One region of the Solibacillus sp. FSL K6-4121 genome, then DNA from elsewhere that is predicted to be linked to it. Evidence: predicted binding sites of a transcription regulator. Region 1 holds the regulator's gene; the other holds the start of a gene.
The links. The regulator NrdR, encoded in region 1, represses ribonucleotide reductase genes. The targets are predictions, from matches to a motif close to AACACNATATATNGTGTT.

Region 1 (6,131 bases):
ATTCGAAAGCAAGCTCGAGCATTTTGTTGAAAAGATTATCGTAGTTTCTGTAACGGAGGATGTTCAACTAGAACGCTTAATGGAACGAAATGGCTTGACCGAAGAAGAAGCAAAAGCACGTATTGCTACGCAAATTCCTGTTAAAGATAAAGAAGCGCTAGCTGATGTAGTTATTTATAATAATGGCTCTTTGGAAGATACTGCCCTTCAATTGCAAAATGTTTTATTTGAATGGAATGTTTTGAAATAAAATAATGCCTTGCCCGTTTTTGTTTGAAGTGGGTTAAGGCATTTATTTTTAGGGTATGTATTATCTGAAAATAACAACTTTTTTTATGTGCGTTAAATATGTTCACCTTTTTAGAATATGTGTTATACTAATCAACGAATAAATAAAACGAATGAATCGTACTTTTAGGAGGATTTAAATAATATGACAGTTTCTATTGCAATTAATGGTTTTGGCCGCATTGGTCGTATGGTATTCCGACAAGCGATGATGCGCGGTGATGTTAATATCGTAGCAGTAAATGCAAGTTACCCATCTGAAACGTTAGCACATTTAATTAAGTATGACACAAATCATGGTGTATTCCCAGGTACTGTTGAAGCGGTTGAAGGTGCATTAATCGTAAACGGTAAACGTGTTGAGCTAGTTAGTGAACGCGATCCTTTAAAATTACCATGGGCTGAAATGGGTGTAGATATTGTTATTGAAGCTACTGGTAAATTCAATGACCGTGAAAACGCTGCAAAGCATATAGAAGCTGGCGCGAAAAAAGTTATTTTAACAGCTCCAGGTAAAAATGAAGATATTACAGTAGTGTTAGGTGTAAACGATGATAAATTAGATTTATCAAAACACGATGTCATTTCAAATGCTTCTTGTACTACAAACTGCCTAGCTCCAGTAGCAAAAGTATTAAATGATGAATTTGGTATTGTAAATGGCTTAATGACAACTGTACATGCTTATACAAATGATCAAAATAACATTGATAACCCACATAAAGATTTACGTCGTGCTCGTAACTGTGCATCGTCAATTATTCCAACTTCAACTGGTGCAGCTAAAGCTTTACGCTTAGTGTTGCCAGAATTGGATGGTAAAATTCACGGTATGGCCTTACGTGTACCTACACCAAACGTATCATTGGTGGACTTAGTTGTAGATTTAGAAAAAGATGTAACAGTAGAAGAAGTAAATGCTGCATTTAAAGCAGCTGCTGAAGGCAAAATGAACGGTATTTTAAACTTCTCAATGGAGCCATTAGTATCTTCAGACTACAATACAACAACATATTCTTCTACAGTTGATGGATTAACAACAATTGTTTTAGGTGACCGTAAAGTAAAAGTAATTGCTTGGTATGATAACGAATGGGGTTACTCTGCACGTGTAGTAGACTTAGCAAATAAAATTGCCAAAGAATTAGTAGCGGTTAATGCATAATTTAATTTCTTTTTACGAGTAAAAAGATTGAAAAGTCTTGATTCGAAATTCGGTAAGTGATTCTTTCGGCATGTATAGTGCCGGGATATAACTAAACTATTGCCTTTTGTAGAATATTTATTTTTACAAAAGGCATTTTCTATTGTGTGAATCGATAGGGCACTATATAATTGAATCACTTTCCTTTTGGAAAATTTCGACGCGCATGAAGAACTATTTCACGCGCGTTGTTTTTGTTATAATATAGATAAACTAACATTTAGGAGAAATAAAATATGAGATGTCCAGCTTGTCAATACAACGGTACACGTGTTGTAGATTCAAGACCTGTTGATGATAATAAAGAAATTCGAAGACGTCGTGAATGTGAATCGTGTGCTTTCCGTTTTACGACATTTGAAAAAATAGAAGAAACACCTTTAATTGTTGTGAAAAAGGGTGGCTCGCGTGAAGAATTCAGCCGTGAAAAGGTATTGCGAGGACTAATACGGGCATGTGAGAAGCGACCGGTTGCTTTAGATCAATTGGAAGAGATAGTATTATCAATTGAAAAGGAATTACGTCGACTTGGCAATGCAGAAGTACGCTCGGAAGAAGTGGGTGAAATGGTAATGGATCGTCTTGCAACAGTTGATGAAGTTGCATATGTACGATTTGCATCCGTTTATCGACAATTTAAGGATATTACTGTATTTATCGAGGAATTAAAAGAAATTATGACACGCCAGTCAAGTGACAAATAAGTTTTAGGAGGGGGACAAAATGGTTCACTTTAAAGAAATACAGCCAACAGATCATTTTGAAATAACGCTCCCTCACGCATTATCTACAAATGAACGTCAATTATTAACGCTATTTTATCAGCCCCTAACAGGACCGGAGCCGATAAGTTTATTTTTAACGCTATGGGCGGAAGCTGAAAATCATACACCTCAGCAATATAATCATTATTATTTGATGCATGTATTGTCGATGCCTTTGAAAAAGATTTTTGAAGCGCGAATTGCATTGGAAGCGATTGGTTTAATGCGTACTTGGCGAAAGGATACTGCTAATGAACGTCATTTTATATATGAATTAGTAAGACCACTCGATGCACCGAGCTTTTTTAAAGATCCGCTTTTATCGATGTTCTTATTTAGTAAAATTGGCGAGGGAGCTTATCGAAAATTACGTCAGCGCTTTTTGACTCAGCCAAATAAAGAACAGTATGAAGAGGTTACACGTACATTTATGGATGTGTACCGTCCGATTAATCAAAATCTGCCTCAGGATGAGTTGGAAACAATGACACCGAAGCAAATTGATTATCCATTTTATTATGAGCAATTTGATTTTAAGCTACTGCAGGCTGGCTTATCTGAGCAGTTAATACCGAGTGCTGCATTAACTGTGAAAGCAAAGGAAACAATTGCAAAGCTTGCCTTTTTGTATCATCTCACACCATTGCAAATGCAAAAAGTGGTAATACAAGCATTGGACGAGCAAAATAAACTAACGACAGATCGTTTAAAACGTTGTGCAGCAGATTATTATAAATTGACCGTTTCTACAGAAGCCCCTGTCATGACAAAAGTATTCGAGGGGAAAAGTAATGATACTTTACACGCGGAAAACTTGACGAAAGAACAAGAACTTCTGCATTATTTGGAAACAACACCGCCTGTTCAAGTGTTGCGTGACATCAATAATGGAAAAGAACCAATTCCTTCCTCAATTCAACTTGCAGAAGATTTAGTTGTAAAGTATAGCATGCCTATAGGAGTGGCTAATGTACTGCTCGAATATGTCATGTTATCGACAGATATGAAATTACCGAAAAGCTATGTAGAAAAAATCGCAGATCACTGGAATCGTAAGCAATTGAAGACGGCTAAAGAGGCGATGGATTTAGCTCGTGAAGAACGCGATAAATATACGAAATGGAAACAGGAAAGTTCAGTGGTCAAACAACCGGCTACTTCCCAAAAGAAGCCTTCGTACAATCGTAAAAGTGGACGAGATGAACAAGTTCCTGACTGGTTTTACAAGCGCAATGAGCAGCAGCAACCAGAAAAAGACAGTACAGTGGATTTCGAGCAGGAGCGCCTAAAAATATTACAAAAGCTTGATAGGGCAGGTGAATAACAATAGAACCGATTAATAATCAATTAAATCAAATCAAGAAAAAAATGCCCTCTTTTAAAGAACGTTTTGAAGCGATGCGCAGAGAGACGATCGAACATCCGAAAGTTCAGCAGTTTTTACGTGAACATGAACAGCAAGTGACGAAAGAAATGGTTGAAATTAGTTTACCTAAATTATACGAATTTATTTCACAGTCAACAGGATGTTGCGGAAATGGACATACAGGACAATGTACAAATTTATTGCAAGGTTATCTTCCGAAACTATTTATAACGCATAATGTCATTGATATTACGTATGTTCCTTGTGAGCAAAAGCTTCGTGAAGATGAACGACGTGATGTAGCCAATATGATTTCGAGCATGCATATGCCAAAAGATGTATTAAAGGCAACATTAAAAGATTTGGCAATCGACAATCATTCCCGACTTAGTATTGCAGAACAAGCAGCTGAATTTGTCGCGACTTATAAGCGAACGGGAGAATTACCGAAAAAAGGATTTTACTTGTACGGTAAATTCGGTGTAGGAAAATCCTTTGTACTTGGAGCGATTGCAAATGAGCTTGCAACACTAAAGGTAAGAACAGTTGTCGTATTTGTTCCTGAGTTTTTACGAGAAATGAAAAATGCGATTAGCGACAATACTTTGAATGAAAAAATAGACTATGTCAAAAAGGCGCCTGTATTAATGTTGGATGATATCGGTGCAGAGACGATGTCGGCATGGACACGTGATGAAATACTTGGGACGATTTTACATTATCGAATGAGTGAAGAATTACCAACATTTATTACATCGAACTTTGATTATAAAGGGCTGGAGCATCATTTAGCGCAATCACAACGTGGTGATATCGAAGTCGTAAAGGCTGCTCGTATTATGGAACGAATTAAAGCTGTGACAATTCCGGTTGCGATGGATGGAGTCAATCGCCGAGAATAAAAAATAACAGAAAAATTTACTTTTTACCAGTTGCAATTGTTATAAATCGAGCGTATACTTTGTACGTAATTAAACAAAAAATGCATTGAAAAGGACAACAAGTTTAACGAACTAGCTTTTAGAGAGGGGAGCCACGGCTGCAAGCTTCCTAGCACAAGCGTTTCACTTTACTACCTTCGAGCAGTGACGGGGCCAATCCGTCAACGTTTCTCAGTACGTTAACTGACCGAGAGCTTCTAATTCGTATTGACGAAGAAGGAAGAAGGGTGGCACCACGAGCGTACAGCATCGTCCCTTTTATAGGGACGGTGCTTTTTATTTTGCCTTAATATGCAAATATTTTGACTGATAAAAAATATTGGGAGCAAATTAATTTATAGCTATAGATTAGTTGATTGTAGTGTAGGGCGGCGACTCCAGCGGGAAAAGCGTGACGCCTGAGACTACAGGCTCAGGCCACGCCCGCGGAAAGCGTCCGCCCGAAACGGAAATCAACGGATTGGGATGACGACACTTTGCTACTCTCTATTAAATGAAAACCTTATAAGGAGGACAATAACATGTCAGAAATGATCAAATTAACTTTCCCGGATGGCGCAGTAAAGGAATTTGCCAAAGGAACATCAACATTAGACGTTGCAGGCTCTATTAGCCCAGGTCTAAAAAAATCAACATTAGCCGGTAAAATCAACGGTACACTTATCGATGCAAAAACAGGAATCGAACAAGACGGTGCAATCGAAATCATTACTAACAAATCAGATGAAGCGTTAGAAATTCTTCGTCACTCAACTGCTCACTTAACAGCGCAAGCAGTAAAACGTCTGTACCCAGATGCAAAATTAGGTATTGGTCCAGTAATTGATTCTGGCTTCTACTATGATATCGATTCACCAACTCCGATTACTGCTGAAGATTTACCTGCAATCGAAAAAGAAATGAAAAAAATCATTTCTGAAAACATCGAAATCGAGCGCAAAAATGTTTCTCGTGATGAAGCACAAAAAATTTACGAAGAAGTTGGCGACGAGTATAAATTAGAATTACTTGAAGCAATTCCAGCAGATGATCAAGTGTCAATCTACTACCAAGGCGATTTCTTTGACCTTTGCCGTGGTGTACACGTACCATCTACAGGCAAATTAAAAGAGTTCAAACTATTATCATTAGCTGGTGCTTACTGGCGCGGTAACTCAGACAACAAAATGTTACAACGTATTTACGGTACTGCATTCTTCACAAAAGACGAGCTGAAACATCACCTTCAAATGCTTGAAGAGGCAAAAGAACGTGATCACCGTAAAATCGGTAAAGAATTGGATTTATTCATGACTAGCCAAACAGTTGGTCAAGGTTTACCGCTTTGGTTACCAAATGGTGCGACAATCCGCAGAACTATTGAACGCTACATCGTAGACAAAGAATTATCTTTAGGCTACAAGCATGTATATACACCAGTGCTTGGCTCGAAAAAGTTATATGAAACATCAGGACACTGGGAGCACTATCAAGATGGCATGTTCCCGCCAATGGAAATGGACAATGAAACACTTGTTTTACGTCCGATGAACTGTCCTCACCATATGATGGTATTCAAAAACGGTCTG
Region 2 (6,131 bases), 350 kb from region 1:
ATAGACCAATTTCAGATCCCTATTTAGCAGCAAAGGGTTCTTTTGATGAATGGATGTCGGAGCGTTACTGCTTCTATACTTTAAATTCGTCAAAGACCCCTGTCCGCTGTGATATTTTGCATAGACCATGGATTATACAAAAAGCTGAAGCCAAGATTACGATAAATACGATACTGTCAAAGCAAGGCATTGTGGTGGAGGATTCGGTTCCTATCGTCCACTTCGCAAAAAAAATTGACGTGCGTGCCTGGCCATTAGTACACCATGCTACGAATCGGTTAAGGATTTAGTGACAGATGAATCTAAGGCTATATGTTATTGCCAACAAAAAAATCATCCCTCCCCTAATAAACTCTTAGGGGAGGGATGATTTTAATTTATTTCAAATTCACTTGGAAAAATTTACAGTCCGCATTTCAGCTGTGCGCCACAGTTTGTACATGTGTTGCAACCGCCCATTTCCTCTACCGTACCTTGACGGCAAACAGGACATGTATTACCTACTTCCGACCCGATTGTTACGTCAGTATCTGTTAATGGTTTAATCGTATCCACTAACACAACTTGACGTTTTACTTGGTCTTCCATTTGTTTGAACTCTTCAAACTCTAATTGCTCATCTGAATTTGCCTCTTCAGCTTTTAAAGTTAATACTTGTGTATCACGGGAACCGTCAACATACACCGTACCACCTTTTGCACCGCCGCGGTATAGACGCTCGTACACTTGTTGTACTTGCTCTACTCCATAGCCTTTTGGTGCATTTACTGTTTTGGAAATCGATGAATCAATCCAGTTTTGAATAATACATTGAACATCTGCATGAGCTTCAGCAGAAAGCTCCATTGAAGATTTGAACCAGTTTGGTAAGTTATTTTCATCCACACCTGGGTTCGCATCTAAATATTCTTTTACGATTTCGGCTTTTACTTCAATAAACTTCCCTAAACGACCTGAACGGTAGTAAGTAAAGCTGAAGTAAGGTTCAAGCCCTGTTGCAACTCCGACCATTGTACCAGTCGATCCAGTTGGTGCAACCGTCAATAAATGCGAGTTACGAATACCGTTTGCCACAATATTTTCGCGAATATGCTGTGGCATTTTTTTCATGAAGCCTGTGTTAATAAATGCTTCACGTAAACGCGCTGTTTCTGCTTCTGTTTGTCCTTCTAGGAACGGGAAGCTTCCGCGCTCTGTTGCTAATTCAATTGACTGCTCATAAGCTGCAACCGCAATTGTTTTGAAGATTTGATCAACAAGTGCATTGCCTTCTTCAGAACCATATTCTTTTTCGCAATAGATTAGTAAATCCGCAAGCCCCATAACACCAAGACCTACACGACGTTCACCAAGTGCTTGCTTTTTATTTTCGTCAAGGAAGTAAGGTGTTGCATCAATTACGTTATCCTGCATACGTACGCCAACTTTTACTGTTTCACGTAACGCCTCAAAATCAACTGTTTTTGATTCCTTATTTGCAAACTTCGCTAAGTTTACTGCAGCTAAGTTACAAACAGAATATGGTGCTAATGGTTGCTCACCACAAGGGTTTGTCGCAACAACTTGCTGACCGTATGCTTTAGCGTTCGTCATGTCGTTTGCGTTATCAATGAAGAAAATCCCTGGTTCTGCAGCATATGTTGCACAAATATTAATCAAATTCCAAAGTTCTTTTGCTTTAATTGTACGGTATGTGCGCACTGGGTACCCAAGCTTTTCCCATTCGCGAACATCGCCAACTTCATGCCATTTTTCATTGTAATCTTTCATTTGCTCTGGCGTGTAGTTTGCTACATCCGGGAAGCGCAGTGGAAATTCTCCGTCATTTTCTACTGCTTCCATAAATTCTTTAGTTAATGTTACCGAAATATTCGCGCCCGTTAAGAAGTCTGCATTATGGACTGAATACGTTCCGCCATCACGTAGCTTCGTTTCAGCGTCACGGATAATCGCTTCATTAAATCCACCAAAACCTTCAATATTTTTATAGTTCACAATACCTTGATACATCGCATCTTCCTGCTGTGATAAAGGCTTGAATTTTAATTTTTCTTTTGCTAGACGAATAATCGATTCATCATCGGTATTCTCGATTAAATAACGTAGAATACGAGGGTTTTGCATTTTTGAAATGATAAACTCTACGATATCTGGATGCCAGTCTGCCAACATAATCATTTGAGCACCACGGCGAGAACCACCTTGCTCAACAAGATGTGTCAGCTTGGCAATATCATCAAGCCAGCTCACAGAACCACTTGATTTACCGTTTACACCGCGCGCTAATGTGTTACGTGGACGGAGCGTTGAACCGTTTGTACCAACACCGCCACCACGGCTCATAATTTCCATTACTTGCTTACGGTGGTCACTGATTCCTTCACGAGAGTCTGCCACAAATGGCATAACATAACAGTTGAAGAATGTTACTTCAGTTTCCGAACCTGCTCCATAAATTACACGGCCTGCTGGAATGAAGTTCATTGATACAAGCTGTTCGTAAAACTTTTCGAACCATTCTTTTCGCTTTTCTTCAGTTTTTTCTACAGATGCTAAGCCTGTTGCATTTCGCTTTGCAATCTGCTCATAGAAAATTTCCAAAGGCTTTTCAATAATATCTAAAGAGCGCTCAATTATTCCTGTTGTCTGCTCTTCTCCCTCTAGTACGTGGCGATAATCCTCTTCAATTTCAATAAGTGCACTCTTCTTATCGAGATCAATTGATTTGATAATACCTAGTCCACGTGCCGGGAATTTTGGATCCTGCTTTACTGTCAGTACAACAAAATCTCCTGCTTTTAATGTTTTCTTTTCTGTATCCTTAAAAGAATACCGGTCAATCATGACAAGACGCGACACACCTTTATGCGTAATATGCATATCTGGTGTAATCGGATGAACTTGAGGAAATTGCTTAATATCCTGATTTAACTGATTGAATGGGATGGATTGTTCTAAAACACTTACCACCATGCAAGCCCCCTTTGAACGCTATTTAATAATGTTAACATTCCCAACAAAAACGAGAATCAAACACCATATCTTGTGTTTGATTCATTAGGACTATCCCATATGTTGAGTTATATATAATTCCTTAAAAAAGATTACACCAAATATTTATTTCAATCAAGGGTTGATTTTTTTTAGTTTATGTTAAATCCCTGTATATCAACGTTTCGAGTATCAAAATTTTTTTCGTAAAAATAAAAACAAATGTTCGTAATCTATTTTTTGAAATTCCACTCATCGGTTAAATATTTTTTTTGCATTAATTGATCCACATATTGCTGTTGTTTTTCGTTTAATTCATAAAGAATCAATTCAATATTTAGCGCATCTTCAAATCCTTTTGAAAATGCATTTACACATTGCTCAATAGTAAATGGGACATCGACAAACTGATTCATCGCTACGGCCTTTTCAGGTAATTTTTTTCTCATTCTTTCTTTTGCCTCAGCAGAATCGAAATTAAATACCGATAATAACAATTCTTCATTTAAATCCAATAATATTGCACCATGCTGTAATATGACGCCTTTTTGACGTGTTTGCGCACTGCCTGCCACTTTTTTTCCTTCTACAACAAGCTCATACCAGCTTGGCGCATCAAAGCAAACTGCACTTTTCGGCTTTTTCAGATCATCAAGTTGCTCCTTCGTTTCAGGTACACTGAAATAGGCGTTTAACCCTAGCTGACGGAACCCCTGCAATATCCCTTCGCTAATAACACGATATGCTTCTGTTACCGTCTCTGGCATATTTGGATAACTTTCTGATACAATCACGGAATATGTTAGCTCCTGATCATGTAAAACAGCACGTCCACCTGTAGGACGGCGAATAAAACCTAAATTTTGCTTTTGGACTGCTTGTAGATTAATATCTTTATGTACTTGCTGAAAGTAACCGATCGATAAAGTTGCAGGATTCCATTCATAAAATCGAATGACAGGGGGGATTTCTCCTTCACTGTGCCAATCCAGCAAAGCTTCATCTAATGCCATATTAAATGCCGGGTTACATGGACCGGAATTAATAAAATACCATTGTTTTTTCATAATTTCTCGCCTCCAATAATACATTTTAGCAAACTGGCTCGACTAACTCTAGTTCATCTCTTATAATAGAAAGTACAGAAAGAAAGGGGCAATATCGCTGTGACAATTTTATACACGATTCTAGCAATTTTAGTCGTAATCGTTGCTTACGTAGTAATCAATTCAATGCGATTGAAAAAAGCGGTAACAAATTTAACGCAAGAACAATTTATTGAAGGTTATCGTAAAGCACAATTAATCGATTTACGCGAACCGAAAGAATTCGAAGCAGGCCATATTTTAGGCGCTCGAAACATTCCTATGACGCAATTCAACACACGTCATAAAGAAATACGTCCTGACCTGCCTGTATACCTTTACTGCCAAAATTCCGGCCGTAGTGCACGAGCAGCGCTATCTTTAAAGAAAAAGGGTTATAGCCAGCTTTATCAATTGCAAGGTGGCTTTAAAACTTGGACAGGTAAAGTAAAATCAAAAAACTAATCTTAAAGGCTCTCTAATTCATTAGAGGGCTTTTAATTTTGAGTTTCTACTATATATAAAGTGAATTGTAAGAAGTCTAACTTCTCCATTAGAAAAAGGGTCAGAATATCTCTGACCCTTTTGGTAATATTAAGACACTGTTACTTGTTCTTGTTTTTTATAACGTAATACTGGCGTTCTTGCAGCACGTGTCTCGTCTAGACGGTTAACAACTGTCGTATGAGGGGCTTCCTGAACTAACGCAGGATTATCTATTGTTTCTTGTGCGATTTGAATCATTGCATCACAGAATGCATCTAAAGTTTCCTTCGATTCTGTTTCAGTCGGTTCAATCATAATTCCCTCTTCAACATTTAATGGGAAGTACACTGTTGGTGGATGATATCCGAAGTCAAGCAGGCGTTTTGCAATATCCAGTGTTCGTACGCCTAATTTCTTCTGGCGACGCCCCGATAAAACGAACTCATGCTTACAATGACGGTTATAAGGTAAATCAAAATGCTCTTCTAAACGGCGCATCATGTAGTTTGCGTTTAGTACAGCATATTCTGTTACAGCCTTTAAGCCATCTGGTCCCATTGATCGGATATACGTATATGCACGGACATTAATGCCGAAGTTTCCGTAGTAAGGTTTCACACGACCGATTGATTGTGGACGGTTGTAATCGAAGTGGTATGTACCATCTTCTTTTTTCACTAATACTGGTTTTGGCAAGAATGGAATTAAATCCGCTTTTACCCCTACTGGACCTGAACCCGGACCACCACCACCGTGTGGACCTGTAAATGTTTTGTGTAAGTTTAAGTGAACACAGTCAAAGCCCATGTCGCCAGGACGTGCTTTACTCATAACGGCATTTAGGTTTGCACCATCATAGTAAACTTTTCCGCCAACACCGTGAACGATATTCGCCATCTCAATAATATTCTCTTCGAATAAGCCTAATGTGTTCGGGTTTGTCAGCATAAGCGCTGCTGTATCAGGACCGACAACACGTCGTAAATCTTCAAGATCAACTAAGCCGTCTTCACCTGATTTGATTGTGATTGTTTCAAAACCTGCAACTGTAGCAGAAGCCGGGTTTGTACCGTGCGCTGAGTCCGGTACGATTACTTTGTTACGGTGCCCTTCTCCATTTGCCTCATGGAATGCACGGATCATCATTAATGCTGTCCATTCACCATGTGCGCCTGCTGCCGGCTGTAATGTTACTTCATCCATACCTGTAATTTCCTGAAGGGATGTTTGCAGGTCATATAATAATTCCATTGCACCTTGTACTGTTGACTCATCTTGTAATGGGTGAACATTGGCAAAACCAGCATAGCGTGCAACCGTTTCATTGATTTTCGGATTGTATTTCATCGTACAAGAACCAAGTGGGTAGAAGCCTGAATCCACACCATGGTTACGACGGGAAAGTGCTGTATAGTGACGCATAATATCTAATTCAGAAACCTCAGGTAGCTCAGCTGCTTCTTGACGTACTAAATTTGATGGAATAAGCTCCTCAAGATCAAAATCAGGCACATCTAAAGGCTCTAAGTTGTAACCAATACGGCCTGGTTTTGTAATTTCGAAAATGAG

Region 2: the regulator NrdR is predicted to act here: its motif matches at 3,033-3,050, upstream of MHH95_RS15885 (vitamin B12-dependent ribonucleotide reductase).

What each region holds. Positions count from the first base shown of each region.
Region 1 is NZ_JBBOCS010000002.1:1,590,390-1,596,520, reverse strand. It holds gene coaE (dephospho-CoA kinase) at 1-250, shown strand, start outside; gene MHH95_RS17760 (glyceraldehyde-3-phosphate dehydrogenase) at 434-1,453, shown strand; gene nrdR (transcriptional regulator NrdR) at 1,729-2,196, shown strand; gene MHH95_RS17750 (replication initiation and membrane attachment family protein) at 2,216-3,580, shown strand; gene dnaI (primosomal protein DnaI) at 3,583-4,524, shown strand; gene thrS (threonine--tRNA ligase) at 5,085-6,131, shown strand, end outside.
Region 2 is NZ_JBBOCS010000002.1:1,238,369-1,244,499, forward strand. It holds gene MHH95_RS15880 (YqjF family protein) at 1-290, shown strand, start outside; gene MHH95_RS15885 (vitamin B12-dependent ribonucleotide reductase) at 403-2,973, opposite strand; gene MHH95_RS15890 (lipoate--protein ligase family protein) at 3,225-4,058, opposite strand; gene MHH95_RS15895 (rhodanese-like domain-containing protein) at 4,158-4,541, shown strand; gene gcvPB (aminomethyl-transferring glycine dehydrogenase subunit GcvPB) at 4,671-6,131, opposite strand, start outside.